One region of the Streptomyces sp. NPDC014006 genome, then DNA from elsewhere that is predicted to be linked to it. Evidence: riboswitches for the same ligand, from Rfam matches in the RefSeq annotation. Region 1 holds a riboswitch; the other holds the start of a gene.
The links. A riboswitch is a leader RNA that binds a small molecule or an ion and turns the genes downstream of it on or off. The one in region 1 is predicted to bind glycine.
Positions count from the first base shown of each region.

Region 2: another riboswitch for glycine. It lies ahead of gcvT (glycine cleavage system aminomethyltransferase GcvT); the one in region 1 lies ahead of gcvP (aminomethyl-transferring glycine dehydrogenase).

Region 1 covers NZ_JBICAJ010000005.1:562,429-570,748, forward strand. The annotation lists gene gcvP (aminomethyl-transferring glycine dehydrogenase) at 1-1,964, opposite strand, end outside; glycine riboswitch at 2,141-2,236, opposite strand; gene ACF1GV_RS20850 (PRC-barrel domain-containing protein) at 2,350-2,721, shown strand; gene ACF1GV_RS20855 (DNA polymerase IV) at 2,789-4,294, opposite strand; gene ACF1GV_RS20860 (MerR family transcriptional regulator) at 4,430-5,113, opposite strand; gene ACF1GV_RS20865 (bifunctional nuclease family protein) at 5,386-5,859, opposite strand; gene ACF1GV_RS20870 (MerR family transcriptional regulator) at 5,945-6,673, opposite strand; gene ACF1GV_RS20875 (FHA domain-containing protein) at 6,718-7,551, opposite strand; gene ACF1GV_RS20880 (DUF881 domain-containing protein) at 7,742-8,320, opposite strand, start outside.
Region 2 covers NZ_JBICAJ010000012.1:27,672-35,991, forward strand. The annotation lists gene ACF1GV_RS32835 (L-serine ammonia-lyase) at 1-378, opposite strand, end outside; gene glyA (serine hydroxymethyltransferase) at 469-1,731, opposite strand; gene gcvH (glycine cleavage system protein GcvH) at 1,749-2,126, opposite strand; gene gcvT (glycine cleavage system aminomethyltransferase GcvT) at 2,236-3,354, opposite strand; glycine riboswitch at 3,504-3,598, opposite strand; gene ACF1GV_RS32855 (AAA family ATPase) at 3,769-4,434, shown strand; gene ACF1GV_RS32860 (enhanced serine sensitivity protein SseB) at 4,545-5,339, shown strand; gene ACF1GV_RS32865 (enhanced serine sensitivity protein SseB C-terminal domain-containing protein) at 5,453-6,253, shown strand; gene ACF1GV_RS32870 (ABC transporter permease) at 6,572-7,579, shown strand; gene ACF1GV_RS32875 (ABC transporter substrate-binding protein) at 7,653-8,320, shown strand, end outside.

The sequences.
Region 1 (8,320 bases):
GGGTAGGTGATCATGAGTACCGCCAGCTGGTCGCGGTACTGCTCGATCTTCGCCCGCAGGTCCTCGACGTCGATCTCGCCGTCCTCGGCGGTCTTGACGACGACGACCTTCATGCCGGCCATCACGGCGCTGGCGGCGTTGGTGCCGTGCGCGGAGGACGGGATGAGGCAGACGGTGCGCTGCTCGTCGCCGTTGGCGCGGTGGTAGCCGCGCACGGCCAGCAGACCGGCCAGCTCGCCCTGCGAACCGGCGTTCGGCTGCAGCGAGACCTTGTCGTAGCCGGTGACCTCGGCGAGACGGTCCTCCAGCTCATGGATGAGCGTGAGGTAACCCTCGGCCTGCTCGGCGGGCGCGAAGGGGTGCAGCTGACCGAACTCCGGCCAGGTCACCGGCTCCATCTCGGTGGTCGCGTTGAGCTTCATGGTGCAGGAGCCCAGCGGGATCATGCCGCGGTCCAGCGCGTAGTCGCGGTCGGACAGCTTGCGCAGGTAGCGCAGCATGGCGGTCTCGGAACGGTGCTGGTGGAAGACCGGGTGGGTCAGGTAGGCGTCGCTGCGCAGCAGGTCCTGCGGCAGCGCGTCACCGGCGGCGGCGTCCAGCGCCTCGATGTCGCCCTCGATGCCGAAGGCACCGAACACGCTCGCCAGCTGGTCGCGGGTCGTGGTCTCGTCACAGGCGAGGGAGACGTGGTCGGCGTCGACCGGGTACAGGTTGACCCCGTTGTCCCGCGCGGCGGCGACGACCTCGGCGGCCCGGCCCGGCACCCGCACGGTGACGGTGTCGAAGAAGGCGCCGTGCACGACCTCAACACCGCCGGCCTTCAGCCCCTCGGCGAGGATCGTCGCGTACCGGTGCGTGCGCTGCGCGATGCCCTTGAGGCCGTCAGGCCCGTGGTAGACGGCGTACATTCCGGCCATCACGGCCAGCAGCACCTGCGCGGTGCAGATGTTGCTGGTCGCCTTCTCCCGGCGGATGTGCTGCTCACGCGTCTGCAGCGCCAGCCGGTAGGCCTTGTTCCCGTCCGCGTCCACGGACACGCCCACGAGCCGCCCCGGCAGGCTGCGCGCGAACTTCTCGCGGACGGCCATGTAACCGGCGTGCGGGCCGCCGAAGCCCATCGGCACGCCGAACCGCTGGGTGGTGCCGACCGCGATGTCCGCGCCCAGCTCACCCGGCGACTTCAGCAGCGTCAGCGCCAGCAGGTCGGCGGCGACGGTGACGAGCGCGCCCAGCTCGTGCGCCTGGTCGATGACCGGCTTGATGTCGCGTACGGCACCGGAGGCGCCCGGGTACTGGATCAGCACGCCGTTGATCTCACGGGCGGCGATGTCGGCCGGGATGCCGTCGCCGAGGTCGGCGACGACGACCTCGACGCCGGTCGGCTCGGCACGGGTCTCGATGACGGCGATGGTCTGCGGCAGTGCGTCCGCGTCGACCAGGAAGAGACCCTTCTTGTTCTTGCCCATGCGCAGGGACAGCGCCATCGCCTCGGCGGCGGCCGTGCCCTCGTCCAGGAGGGAGGCGCCGGAGGTGGGCAGACCGGTCAGGTCGGCGACCATGGTCTGGAAGTTCAGCAGCGCCTCGAGACGGCCCTGCGAGATCTCCGGCTGGTAGGGCGTGTACGCCGTGTACCAGGCCGGGTTCTCCATGACGTTCCGCAGGATGACCGGCGGCGTGAAGGTGCCGTGGTAACCGAGGCCGATCATCGAACCGAGGACCTGGTTGCGGTCGGCGAGGGAGCGCAGCTCGGCGAGCACCTCGGCCTCGCTGCGGGCACCCGGCAGGTCGAGGGCGTCGGCGTTCTTGATCACATCCGGCACCGCGGCGGCGGTGAGCTCGTCCAGAGAGCCGTACCCGACCTGGGCGAGCATCTTGGCCCGAGCCTCGTGGTCGGGCCCGATGTGGCGCTGTTCGAAGGGAATCCCCTTCTCGAGCTCGGAGAGCGGAATGCGATGGGCGGTCATTGCGGAGGCCTCCTGGTCTGACGCGACCTTCGAGGGGCACCACGGCACGGGTACCCGAACGGCCTCCCCCTCTGTCATCTCGACCTGAGAGCTTCACCGGAGCGCCCGAGAGCACCCGGCTTTCACCGTCGGTGAGAGCGGAAGCCGTCGACACCCGCTCTGCTTTCCAGAGTGACCTCGTCCGTGCGGTACGTGAGCCTGAGAGATTCCGGGGAGGATTTGCTCCTTCGGCGCCTCCGATGAAGTCTGGAGGACTCTCCCGCACGGGGTCAGCAGCCGTTGTCAGCCTACCAGCGAGGTCAACGCCGGGGCCTTCGAGTGGCCACCGTCACGATTGTGCTCTTTCGTAGTGCTTACAACAGTCTTGCGACCAAGTGGAGGGCCCGTGCAGACCGAGATCGATCCGCGCAACCTGATCGGCCGCAAGGCGTTCGACCGCAGCGGCGTCAAGATCGGCACCGTCGACGAGGTCTACCTCGACGACGCCACGGGCGTGCCGGAGTGGGCCGCCATACGAACGGGCCTGTTCAGCCGGGACGCCTTCGTCCCGCTGGAGCCGAGCGAACTGATCGAGGGCGCACTGCACGTCCCCTTCGAGCGCGCCCTGATCAAGGACGCCCCCGACTTCGGCGTGGGCCGCCACCTCTCCCCGGAGCAGGAACTCCAGCTCTACCACCACTACGGCCTCGACATCGCCGCCCCTGCCCCGCTCCAGGACCACGACTTCGGCAAACTGGCCGGAACGGAGGAGTCCTGACGGGTCCGGCGGATCTGTCGGAGGGGGCGGAGCCGCCGACGCCCCCTCCACCGCCGGCGCCTCCGCGCTAAGCACCACGCTCCGCCACTCGCCCGTCGGCTCCGGCCCCCAGGCCGACGACCCCCGAAGCCGAGCCGTCGGGACTTGTCAGCGAGTCGTCCTGGGCTGTCCCCGAGGCGTCCTGGCGTGTCACCGAGGCGTCCTGGCCTGCCGTCGCAGCGTCCGGTCTTCGCCGCACCAGCGGCAGCGGTTCCGCCGGCTCCAGCGCAGGGTCGTCCGTCCGGAACGTCCTGACCCGGCCCGGCTCCGAGTCCGGTGTCTCGAAGCGGACCGTGACCCGGCCCAGGCCGCTGCCCTGGACCCACCCGTGCCCGTACTCGGTGTGCCGTACGTCGTGCCCCGGCAGCCAGTGCCGCTCCACCTGCTCAGGTTCCTCGGGAAGGGGCTGCGGCGCGTGATCGGCGTCGTCCTCCTGAGGCCCTTCCGCCCGCGCCCGCTCCCCCGCCGCCTGCGCGAACAGATCCTCCTGCGTGTAGTCGGCGAGTCCGGTGACGCCGACGCCCAGCAGGCGCACCCCGCCCGTCGTGTCCACCGCGTCCAGCAGCCGCAGCGCCGCCTCCCGGACCACCGCGAGGTCGTCCGTGGGCCCGCGCAGCGTCTCCGACCGGGTCAGCGTCGAGAAGTCGTACCGCCGTACCTTCAGCACGATGGTCCGCCCGGACAGCCCGGCGGAGCGCAGCCGCCGCACGCACCGGTCGGCCAGCCGCTGGACCTCGAGCCCGATCCGCAGCCGGTCGTGGATGTCCACGTCGTAGGTGTCCTCGACCGAGACGGACTTGGCCTCGCGCTCCGCCACCACCGGCCGCTCGTCGTGCGCCAGCGCCATGCTGTACAGACCGTGCCCGTGGGCCTTGCCCAGCAACCGGACCAGCTCGTCCTCCCCGGCCTCCACGATCTCGTCGACCGTGGTGATCCCCGCTCGCCGCAGATGGTCGCCGGTCGCCGGTCCGACCCCGGGCAGGGTCCGCACCGACAGCGGCCCGAGCAGCGCCCGCTCGGTGCCCGGCTCGATCAGCACCAGCCCGTCCGGCTTGGCCCGCTCCGAGGCGATCTTGGCGAGCATCTTGGACGCGGCGAGCCCCACCGACCCGGTCAGCCCGGTGACGGCCCGGATGTCCGCGCGCAGTTTCAGCCCCGCCCGCTGCGCCGACTCGCGGTCCCAGGCGACTCCCCCGGCCTCCAGGTCCACGAACGCCTCGTCCAGGCTGAGCGGCTCCACCAGTGGCGACAGCGCCCGCAGCAGCCCCATCACCTGCTCGCTGATCGCCCGGTAGAAGGTGAAGCGAGGCGTGAGATACGCGGCGTTCGGTGCCAGCCGGCGCGCCTGGGCCGTCGGCATCGCCGAATGCACCCCGAACACCCGCGCCTCGTACGACGCGGTGGCCACCACCCCGCGTGGCCCGAGCCCGCCCACGACTACGGCCTTCCCGCGCAGGCTGGGCTTGGACGCCTGCTCCGCCGACGCGAAGAAGGCATCCATGTCCAGATGCAGAATCGTGGGCGCGGTCCTCACATGTCCGATCCTGCACCACACCACTGACAACGCCGCCCCGACGCCGCGGCGGCACCTCCCCGCGGCAGCGGAGCTGACACCGTTCCGCTGCGGCAGAGCCGGCGCCGCGTCGCGTGGCCGCGGCCGAGCCCCGGCCTAGACGGCCCGGTTGCGCCTGCGCGCCAGCTCGTCCCCGGGGTTGTGCCCGACGAGGGTCTCACCCGTGTCGACACGCTCCCCGTGCAGCTGGGACAGCGCGTGCTCCACGTCCCGCCAGACCACGCCGACGGCGATGCCGAAGATGCCCTGTCCGCCCTGCAGCAGGGCGTGCACCTCGTCGGGCGAGGTGCACTCGTAGACGGTCGCGCCGTCGCTGAGCAGCGTCATCCGCTCCAGGTCGCTGAAGCCCCGCTCACGCAGGTGCTGGACGGCGGTGCGGATGTTCTGCAGCGACACCCCGGTGTCGAGGAACCGCTTGACGATCTTCAGGACGACGACGTCGCGGAAGCTGTACAGGCGCTGCGTACCCGACCCGTAGGCGGGCCGCACGCTGGGCTCGACGAGTCCGGTGCGGGCCCAGTAGTCGAGTTGCCGGTAGGTGATCCCGGCGGCCGCACAGGCCGTCGGACCGCGGTAGCCGATCTCCTCGGACGCCATGGACGTCGCCTCTCCGCCGCTCGGCACGGCCGTCGGTCGCTGCGGAGCGTGATCGGCCGCGCTGCCGGGATGGGGACACCCGCTGCTCGAGCGCAGCCGAGAGCCAGGGGAAGGAAAGGGACCGCTCCCGCCGAAACCGCGTTCGGGGGCACCACCAGCCCTACCGCCGCCGCTGCTTCCCACGCCGACCTCCGTCCTCGACCTGCCTTCTCGAAGGTAGGCAGCCACCAGGGGTGCGTCAACGACCGCCACACTCGGCACGCCGAGTGATAATCACCCTAAGAGTGGTTTCCCGTACCCCACCGCGGGGAAAGGCTAGCCGAATGCGCTCGAGGCAGGGCGTAGGACGCTCTCACGCGCCATCGGCACATGCCGACATTGTCGACCGCCGGGACCGTGTCCCGCGACCTGCGCGAGCCGGGTCTCCCGGCCCGCACCGGCCGCGTCTCGCACGGCTACTGGCTGCTGGAGCCGAAGTCCTCCGGCGAGATCTGGTCGAGGAACTCGCGGAACTTCTCCACCTCGTCCTCCTGCTCGTCCGGAATGGCGATGCCAGCGTCGTCGAGCACCGCGTCACTGCCGTAGATCGGCGTGCCGGTGCGCAACGCCAGCGCTATGGCATCGGACGGACGGGCGCTCACCTCGACCCCGCTGGCGAAGACCAGCTCGGCGTAGAAGACGCCTTCACGCAGGTCCGTGATGCGTACTTCGGTGAGTTCCTGACCGACGGCCTCCAGCACGTCCTTGAACAGGTCGTGGGTCAGCGGCCGCGCGGGGGCCATGCCCTGCTGGGCGAAAGCGATCGCCGTCGCCTCCCCCGGCCCGATCCAGATGGGGAGGTAACGGTCGCCTCCCACTTCGCGCAGGAGCACGATCGGTTGGTTGGAGGGCATTTCGACCCGGACACCTACGACATCGAGCTCGTTCACACAGCAACCCTAGGCCGTGCCCGGGATGTTTGGGTAGTCGAGCCGGGAACGCATGGATGATCATCACATCCGGCGCCCGCCCGGCTCAGGGCAGCCGCACCCCGAGAGCGGTCTGCACCAGGGCCGCGTGCAGCTTCACGGCGAGGTCCGCCAGCTCCTTGGTCCGCTCCTCGGCATGGACCCTGGTCTGCGGATTGCGGTGACGCTTGAGCGGGGCCACCACCTGCTCCACCAGCCCCGCCTCGCGGTCGGCGGCGGCCTTCATCACGCGCAGATGGCGCGGCTCGATCCCGAACCGGCCCAGCTGGGCGATCAGCGTGGCCACGGTGACCGTCTCCGCGTCGTACACCCCTTCATCCAGCGGAGCGATCAGGCCGTACGACTCCCACTCCTCAAGTTCCCGCTCCCCGATCTCCGCGGCGGCCAGCAGCTGGGAGCGGCCGATTCGGGCCACGGTGGGCTGCTCGGGCACCTGCTCGCCGTCCCGCTGCCGGCCGAGCGTCGGAACGCGGACGTTCTCACCGCGCTCCAGGGCGTCCAGGTGCTCGCGGATCACCTTCAGCGGCAGATAGTGATCCCGCTGCATCCGCAGGACCCGGCCGAGGCGCTCGACGTCCTGCGCGCTGAACTTGCGATACCCCGAAGGGGTCCGCCGCGGCTCGATCAGCCCCTCCGACTCCAGGAAACGGATCTTGGAGATGGTGACCTCGGGGAACTCCTCGCGCAGCACGTTCAGCACCGTGCCGATGCTCATCAGACCACTGTCCGCCGCGGCGGTGCCGTGGCCGGCACCGCCGCCCGGTGTTCGAAGCATGGACCTTCCCTGGGGGGTGCCCCCGGACTCAGTCCGAGGGAGGGTCAGTAGGCCCGCTGGCTCGCGTAGAAGACCAGCCGGTACTTGCCGATCTGCACCTCGTCGCCGTTGTGCAGGGCGACCTGGTCGATGCGCTCGCGGTTGACGTAGGTGCCGTTGAGGCTGCCCACGTCGGCGACCGTGAACGTGCCGTCCGGGCTGCGCCGGAACTCCACGTGGCGGCGCGAGACCGTGACGTCGTCCAGGAAGATGTCGCTCTGCGGGTGGCGGCCGGCCGTGGTCAGCTCACCGTCCAGCAGGAAGCGGCTGCCCTGGTTCGGCCCGCGGCGCACGACCAGCAGCGCGGACCCCAGCGGCAGCGCGTCCACGGCGGCCTGCGCCTCCGGGGACAGCGCCGGGAGCTGCGTCTGACCAGTGACCTCGGAGTCGTAGGCCTCGATGCCGGAGATGGAGATCGTGGAGGTCGTCTCCGAGGCGCGCTCCGGCACCGCCCCGGCGCGCAGCGGCGAGCCGCAGTTGTTGCAGAAGCGGCTGTTCTCCGCGTTGCGGTGACCGCACCTCGTGCAGACCAGGGCCGACATGGACGGATCCTCCTGCCGCGGCTGCCCCGCCGGGGCATGGGACGCGTACGGGTCGGACGTGAACCCTCCACCCGTACCTGAGGTTGACGGTTGGCCGAAACCTATGCCGCCGGCCTGGGCAGGGTCAACAGACGGCGCGCCCTGACCTCCGGAAATGCCACCGCCCGGACCAGCCACCTGGTCCCGGAACAGCGGACGCTGTGCCTCTTCGTCCGGCTGGGCGCGATGGCGAGCGGTCGCGTTGCTCTCGCTGCCCTCTCGCGCGCTCTTGCCGAACAACCTCGCAAACAACTTCACGGGCGATTCCCCTTGACCGAAACAGACCCGCCCGTGGGGCAGGACGAACCCTGACTGAACACACCGGTCGACCCGGACATCCTCACAACGTCCGTATCCACCAAACAGTTTCCACCACGCACCACCTCTTCGGTGCGCCGACCCCCCGCAACCTCATGCCCTCGTGCGACGCCCCCCATGCAACCACGGTTCACTGGGAGGACGACCGAGCGTAGTCAGGCTGCTTCGCCGCTCGCAAGGCGTCCACGACGATCTTGTTCGATCGCTCGACGGTCACGGTGGCCTGCTCCTTCTCCAGGGTCTGCACCACGCCTCCAGGGATGTTGAGCGCCGGTTCCAGGTCCTGCGGCTTGCCGATGACCTGGAAACGATAAGGCGCGGTGATCTTGTTCCCGTCGACACTCACGGTCTTGTCCGAGTCGGTGAGATAGGTACCGGCGACCACCCGGACATCGTTGACCTGGATCGCCTCCGCGCCCGCCGCGCGAAGCTCCTGGATCGCGTCGAGCAGCATGTCCGCCTGGACCGTCCCCTTCGTGTCGTCGATGGTCATCGTGATGCCGGGACCCTGCGCCGCCACCGTGCCCGCCAGAATGCCGAGTTGCCGTTCCTTCTCCACGGTCTGCTTGCGGGCCTCCTCGGCCTGGTCGGAGCTGTTCTCCAGCTCCTGGCGCTGCTTGTCGAGGCCCTGCTTCTCGTCCTCAAGACGCTGCGTGCGGTCGTCGAGTTCATCGAGGATCCGGACAAGATCCTCCTGCCGGGCACCGCG
Region 2 (8,320 bases), on a different contig from region 1:
GTTGGCGTGGTAGGGCAGGGCCTTGCGGCGGTGCAGGACCAGGTCGTCGTCGAAGGAGAAGGCGATCTCGCGCTCGCCGAGCACCTTCAGCCGGCCGGCCTCCTTGATCGCCTCCACCCTCTCGTCGGCCGTCTCGACGTCCACCGTGCGCGGCGAGGCGCCCTCCAGGCCGAGCAGGACGGCCTTCGGGGTGCCGTGGCCGTGTCCGGTCGCGCCGAGGGAGCCGTACAGCTCGCAGCGCACGGAGGCGACCGAGCCGAGCACGTCCTCGTTGCGCAGACGGCGGGCGAACATGCGGGCCGCGCGCATCGGGCCCACCGTGTGGGAGCTGGACGGGCCGATGCCGATCGAGAACAGGTCGAAGACCGAGATGGCCACGGGGGAACTCCTCAGAACGGGGGTGGTGCGGGGGTGCGGGCACCGCGCACGCCGGTACTCCCAGTGTGCGCGGTGCCCCGCGAGCGTGACTTACTTGTTCAGACCCGGGTAGAGCGGGTGCTTCTCCACCAGCGCCCGGACCCGGCCCTTGAGCGCCTCGGCGTCGTAGGACGGCTTCAGCGCCTCGGCGATCACGTCCGCGACCTCGGCGAAGTCCTCGGCCGTGAAGCCGCGGGTCGCCAGGGCCGGCGTGCCGATGCGCAGGCCCGAGGTGACCATCGGCGGGCGGGGGTCGTTGGGGACCGCGTTGCGGTTGACCGTGATGCCCACCTCGTGGAGGCGGTCCTCGGCCTGCTGACCGTCCAGCTCGCTGTCGCGCAGGTCGACCAGGACCAGGTGCACGTCGGTGCCGCCGGTCAGGACGTTGATCCCGGCTTCACGGGCGTCCGGCGAGGTCAGCCGCTCGGCGAGGATGCGGGCGCCCTCCAGGGTACGACGCTGGCGCTCCTTGAAGTCCTCGGAGGCCGCCAGCTTGAAGGAGACCGCCTTGGCTGCGATCACGTGCTCCAGGGGGCCGCCCTGGAAGCCCGGGAAGACGGAGGAGTTCAGCTTCTTGGCGAAGTCCTGCTTGGCCAGGATGATGCCGCCGCGCGGGCCGCCGAGCGTCTTGTGCGTGGTGGAGGTCACCACGTCCGCGAACGGCACCGGGTTGGGGTGCAGCCCGGCCGCGACCAGACCGGCGAAGTGCGCCATGTCGACCCACAGGTACGCCTCGACCTCGTCGGCGATCCGGCGGAAGGCCGCGAAGTCGAGCTGGCGCGGGTACGCCGACCAGCCGGCGATGATCACCTTGGGGCGGTGCTCCTTGGCGAGCCGCTCGACCTCGGCCATGTCGACCAGGCCGTCGTCGTCGACGTGGTACGGGACGACGTTGAACTGCTTGCCGGAGAAGTTCAGCCGCATCCCGTGGGTGAGGTGGCCGCCGTGCGCCAGGTTCAGGCCCAGGATGGTGTCGCCGGGCTGGGCCAGCGCGAACAGCGCGGCCTGGTTGGCGGAGGCGCCGGAGTGGGGCTGCACATTGGCGTACTCGGCGCCGAACAGCTCCTTGACCCGGTCGATGGCGATCTGCTCGGTGACGTCGACGTGCTCGCAGCCGCCGTAGTAGCGGCGGCCGGGGTAGCCCTCGGCGTACTTGTTGGTCAGCACCGAGCCCTGGGCCTCGAGGACCGCCACGGGGGCGAAGTTCTCGGAGGCGATCATCTCCAGGGTGGACTGCTGGCGGTCGAGCTCGGCGTCGACCGCGGCGGCCACGTCCGGGTCGAGCTCGTGCAGGGGCGTGTTCAGAAGCGACATGGGATTCCTGCGACCTCTCAGCCGGCGATGAAGGCGTCGTACTCGGCGGCGGAGAGCAGGTCGCCCGGCTCACCCGTGACGCGGACCTTGAACAGCCAGCCGCCCTCGAAGGGGGCCGAGTTCACCAGGGACGGGTCGTTGACGACGTCCTCGTTGACCTCGGTGATCTCACCGTTGACGGGGGAGTACAGCTCCGAGACGGACTTGGTCGACTCCAGCTCGCCGCAGGACTCGCCCGCGGTCACCGTGTCGCCGACCTCCGGGAGCTGGACGAACACGACGTCACCGAGCGCGTTGGCCGCGTGCTCCGTGATGCCGACCGTCGAGACGCCGTCCTCGGCGCCCGACAGCCACTCGTGCTCCTTGCTGTAGCGCAGCTGCTGGGGGTTGCTCATGGCCTGAATTCTCCTGTACGCGGGTCGGTGCTGATGAATGGGGGACTGCGAAGACACGCGTGACCAGGGGCGATGTGCCCCATGTCACGTCGGAGGGCTTACGCCAGTGTCACTTCTGCCGCTTGTAGAACGGCAGCGCCACGACCGCGTACGGCTCATGCGTGCCGCGGATGTCCACGCCGACGCCCGGCGTGCCCGGCGCCGCGTGCGCCGCGTCCACGTAGGCCATGGCGATCGGCTTGCCCAGCGTGGGGGAGGGGGCGCCCGAGGTCACCTCGCCGATGACCGTGCCGTCCGCGACGACCTGGTACCCGGCGCGCGGGACCCGGCGGCCCTCGGCGACCAGGCCGACCAGCACGCGCGGCGGGTCGGACTCGGCGCGCTCGGCGGCCGCGGCGAGCGCCTCGCGCCCGACGAAGTCGCCCTCCTTGTCGAACTTGACCACCCGGCCGAGCCCGGCGTCGAAGGGGGTCAGCTCGGCGGTCAGCTCATGCCCGTACAGCGGCATGCCCGCCTCCAGGCGCAGCGTGTCCCGGCAGGACAGGCCGCACGGGGTCAGGCCGACGCCCTCGCCGGCCTTGGTCAGCGCCTGCCACAACTCGACGGCGTGCTCCGGCTTCACGAACAGCTCGAAGCCGTCCTCGCCGGTGTAGCCGGTGCGCGCGATCAGCGCGGGCACCCCGGCCACGGTGCCGGGCAGCCCGGCGTAGTACTTCAGGCCGTCCAGGTCGGCGTCGGTGAGGCTCTTGAGGATGCCCGGCGACTCGGGCCCCTGCACGGCGAGCAGCGCGTACGCGTCGCGGTCGTCGCGCACCTCGGCGTCGAAGCCGGCGGCGCGCTCGGCCAGCGCGTCGAGGACGACCTGGGCGTTGGAGGCGTTCGCGACGACCATGAACTCGGTCTCGGCGAGCCGGTAGACGATCAGGTCGTCCAGGATGCCGCCGTCGGCCTGGCAGATCATGGTGTAGCGGGCGCGGCCGGGCTTGACCGCGCCGATGTTGCCGACCAGCGCGTGGTCGAGGAGGGCGGCGGCCTGCGGGCCGGTGACGGTGATCTCACCCATGTGGGAGAGGTCGAAAAGCCCGGCCTTCGTGCGGACGGCGTTGTGCTCGTCGCGCTCGGAGCCGTAGCGCAGCGGCATGTCCCAGCCGGCGAAGTCGGTCATTGTCGCGCCGAGCGAGCGATGCAGGGCATCGAGCGCGGTGTGACGGAGTTCGGTACTGCTCATCGGTCGGTCGTCTCCCAGGGGAAGGACAGGGCGAGGAAGTTCCTCCCCATCTGTCATCGGAACCTGAGAGGTTCGCCATGACCGCGCGCGGTCCTGGCTTGCACCTTGGGTGGGGCCGCCGACGTGGACGGCCCGCTTTTCAGATGTGCCTCGCCCGCGCGGTAACGGGGCCTGAGAGATTCAAGGGAGGGACTTGCTCCTTCGGCGCCCCAGCCAGGGCTGGGAACTCTCCCGCGCGGATTCAAACGGCCGGTATGCAGTTGGCGGGCTCATCATTGCACGCCTCGCCCCGATCGCGGCAGGCCGCATCTGTAACCGGGTTGTGGCGGTACGCACACGAAAACACGAGACATCCGGCATTACCTTCTCTTTACCTACGTTGGGCAGGTCTTCACCTGACCCCAGGGGAGGACGATGACGGTGGACAGGATCACGGCGTACGCGACGACCCCGGGCCTCGCGCTGCCCTCGCAGCCGGCGGTGGCCGCCCTGGAGGCACGGCCCGGCCCGGTGGTGCGCGACCTGCGCGAGCGGGCCGGCCGCAGCCCGCGCGCCCTGCTCTTCGGCCCGCGCGATGTGGTCGTGGTGACCGGGCTGCCCGGCAGCGGCAAGTCCACGCTGATGCGCCGCGCGGTGCCGGGTCTACGCGTCGACTCCCAGGACACCCGCGACCGCTACGACGCCCGCCTGCCCCGTCCGCTGCCCTACGCGCTCTACCGCCCGCTGGTCCGCCTCGCCCACTACACCGCCCTGCGCCGCGCCCTGGCGAGCGGCGAGGGCGTCGTCGTGCACGACTGCGGCACGCAGTCCTGGGTGCGCGGCTGGCTGGCCCGCGTGGCCCGCCGCCGCGGCGGCGCCGTGCACCTGCTGCTGCTCGACGTCGACCCGGACACCGCCCTGACCGGCCAGCGTGAACGCGGCCGCGGCGTCTCCCGCTTCGCCTTCCACCGCCACCGCCGTGCCACGGCCCGCCTGCTGTCCGCCGTCCAGCGGGGCGAGCTGCCCGCCGGCTGCCACTCGGCGATCCTGCTGGACCGCCCGGCGGCGGACACACTGCGCCGCATCACCTTCGGCGGCTGAACGCCCGGCCGCGGCCGCGGGTGTCCCGGCGCCGGACGGGCCGGACCGGCCCCCGGCCGCAGCGGTTAGCCTTTGGGCCACAGCAGCGGTTCGAAGCAGATGGTGGAGAGATGGACTTCCCGGCCGACCTTCCGGCGGACTTCCCGGCGCAGGCGCACCCCCATCCGCACGGCGGATGGCCCGGCAACGAGCTGGAGGAGGTGCTGTCGGCCTCCCTCGGCGTACCGTCGGCCGGCGGCCGGATCGTGGAGGTGCTCGGCCGCAGCTTCCTGTGGATCCCCCTGCCCAACGGCGGTGGCCCGCACAGCGGCCCCCTCGACCTGCCCACCACGGAGATCGACGGCCAGGCCTACGTCCCCGTCTTCAGCTCCGAGGAACAGTTCCGCCAGGTCACCGGCTCCCACATGTCGTACACCGTCGCGCCCGCCGTGGAGTTCGCGCGCGGACTGCCCGCGCAGGTCGGCATCGCCGTGAACCCCGGTGGCGTGGTCGGCGTCCCGCTGCCGCCGGACGCGGTGGCCGAGCTGTGCCGGGCCGGGCGCAGCCCGCTGGACGGCCCCGCGAGCGGCGGCCGGGTCCGCCTGTACGAGCCGGACTGGCAGGACGACCCCGTCGACTTCCTCTCCACGGCCTCCGCCGAGTTCGAGGCGACCGGTACCGTCCTGACGGCCCGCCGCTGCCTCGCCGTCATCGAGACGGCGGACCCGGTGATGTTCGTCGGCGTCGAACTCTCCCAATGGGAGGGCGAGCTGCGCAACGCCCCCCTGGACGCCCTGGGCCGGGCCCTGGGCGCCACCCCGGCGCCCTGGCCGGTCAACCTGATCCTGCTGGACCTGGCGGGCGACGACCCGGTGGCGATCTGGCTGAGGGAGAAGGTCCGGCCCTTCTACACACGGACGGGCTGACCCGCTGCACACGGACGGGCTGACCCGCCCAGGGCTCTCCGGGTGCTCCCCCCGCACGACTTAACCTGGTTTCATAGCTCGGTCGAGGGTGTTGTACGAAAGGGCGATTCGAAGTGAGCGCGAGCGGCACGGCCGCGACCGGCCAGGTCGAGCACATGCTGCGCCAGGTGACGCCCGGGCGGTACGACGCCTACGAGGCGCTCCTGCGCGCGCTCGCCACCCCCGCCACCGGCCAGATCTGGATGCTGCTGTGGCACGGTCAGGCCGGTTCCCCGGACGCCCAGTACGGCACGATGGAGGTCGGCGGGCACGGCTACGCCCCCTGCGTCACCTCCGCCCAGGAGCTGAGCGCCAGCGGCTGGAACCGCTCGTACGAGGTGATCGACGGCCTGGACGTGGCCCGGGCCCTCTACCCCGGCCACCACGGGCTGTGGCTCAACCCGCACGCCCCCGGCGGCGGCGTCGGCATCCCCTGGCTCGACCTGCGCCGGATCGCCACCGGCCTGGACCGCCAGCCCGCCGGCCCCCTGCGGCTGACGGAACCGGCCATCGAGATCCCGCAGTTCTACGCCCTGCTCGCGCAGAACGCGCACCGCACCCCGCCGCTGCGCGCCCTGCGCCGCGCCTGGGTGCAGCCGGCGCTCGGCGCGCCGTACCTCGCCATCGGTCTGGACGTCTACGACACCTCGCCGGCCGCCGTCGACGCCGTACGCGCGATGATGCAGCAATCCCTCGGCGCGGTGCCGGACGGGCTGCCGGTGTCGACCGTGGCGATGAGCGACGACCACGATCCGGTCGTGCTGTGGATGCGTGGCAACGCGCGTCCGTTCTACGACCGTGAGGCGCATGCGGCCGTCGCTCCCCAGGCGCCGGCGTCCGGCTACGGCTACCCGCCCGCCCCGGGCCGGTACTGACGCCGGCGTAGTTCGCAGCGCCCCCGGCACACTTCTTCGCGCGTAGATCACGGCGAATGATCCTGGTCTGTCCGAATCGTCCCAACTGGTTCCCGTCCGACCCGCGTCACCCGCTGTCCGGATAACGGAAGTCCCCAGACCGCATCACGTTTACGCATCCTTTCATCACCAAGTCTGGCAACTGCTCGCCAATGCGTTGAAGACTCCCGCTCCAAGGGGCCAGTCGCCCCTGTGTACGACTTCGTACGACGGACTGACCATGCCGCCACAGCGGCAAGCGCGGGCCGGCTACCGCCGGTTGAGAGGGGTCCCTGCCAGATGACGGCACCATTGCACGAGCCGACCGCGGAAGCGGCCCCGAGCGCGGCCGAGGAAGCGGCGGTTGCGACCACCGGCGCCAAGGCCGTCCAGGGCCGGTCCCTGGGACGGATCGCCTGGGAGCGCCTGAAGCGGGACAAGCTCGCCCTCGCGGGCGGCATCGTCGTGCTGCTCCTCATCGTCGTCGCCCTGTTCGCACCCCTGATCACCAGCGCGGTGGGGCAGGACCCGAACGACTATCACGAGAACCTCATCGACCCGCTGTTCGGCACCCCCAAGGGGGCGCTGGGCGGCATGAGCGGTGAGCACTGGCTGGGCGTCGAGCCCGTCAACGGCCGCGACATCTTCGCCCGCATCCTCTACGGGGCGCAGATCTCCCTGCTGGTCGGCTTCCTGTCCGCGATCGTCGCCGTCGTCCTCGGCACGGTCCTCGGCATCCTGGCCGGCTTCTTCGGCGGCTGGGTCGACTCGCTGATCAGCCGGGTCATGGACGGCCTGCTGGCCTTCCCGCAGCTGCTGTTCACCATCGCCCTGGTCTCCGTCATGCCGAACAACATGCTGGGCCTGTCCGGCACCGGCGTGCGCGTGTTCATGATGGTCGTGGTCATCGGCTTCTTCGGCTGGCCCTACATCGGACGTGTGGTGCGCGGCCAGACCCTCTCGCTGCGCGAACGCGAGTACGTCGAGGCCGCCCGATCGCTGGGCGCCGGACGGCTGTACATCCTGTTCAAGGAACTGCTGCCCAATCTCGTGGCGCCGATCATCGTCTACACGACGATGATGATCCCCACCAACATCCTCACCGAGGCGGCACTCAGCTTCCTGGGCGTGGGCGTCAAGCCGCCCACGGCCTCCTGGGGCCAGATGCTCTCGAGCGCGATCGACTACTACGACTCGGACCCCATGTACATGGTGGTCCCCGGCGTGGCGATCTTCATCACCGTTCTTGCCTTCAACCTCTTCGGCGACGGCGTGCGTGACGCGCTCGACCCCAAGGGCTCCCGCTGAAGTGCCGTACCCCAAGCGACCCGTGGCAGCACCTGGCACGGGGTCTCTCATCAAATCCGGAGGATCCGAGATCGTGACTACGCAACGCACCTCAGGGCGGCACAAGCAGGCCATGGCCGCCGCCTTCGTGGTCGCCGGGCTGCTGACCACGGCGGCGTGCGGCGGCGGCAGCGGCGACGGGGACTCGAAGTCGGGTGCCGCCGGCTTCGACGCCGCCAACAACAAGGTCGCCCAGGCCTCGCTGGCCAAGAAGGGCGGCACGCTGAGGTTCGGCGCCGCCCAGGACGCCGACTCGTGGGACACCACGCGCGGCTACTACGGCTTCATGTGGAACTTCTCCCGCTACTACAGCCGCCAGCTCGTCACGAACAAGCCGGCTCCGGGCAAGGAAGGCGCCACGCTCACCCCGGACCTCGCCTCCGGCCTGGCCAAGGTGACCGACGACGGCAAGACCTACACCTACACGCTGCGCGACGGGATCACCTGGGAGGACGGCAAGCCGATCACCTCCAAGGACCTCAAGTACGGCATCGAGCGCATCTGGGCGCAGGACGTCCTCTCCGGCGGCCCGACCTACCTGAAGGACGTGCTCGACCCCAAGAGCGAGTACAAGGGCCCCTACAAGGACACCTCCGCGGACCACCTGGGCCTGAAGGCGATCGACACGCCGGACGACAAGACCATCGTCTTCCACCTGCCGAAGGCCAACTCGGACTTCGAGGAGATGCTGGCGCTCACCTC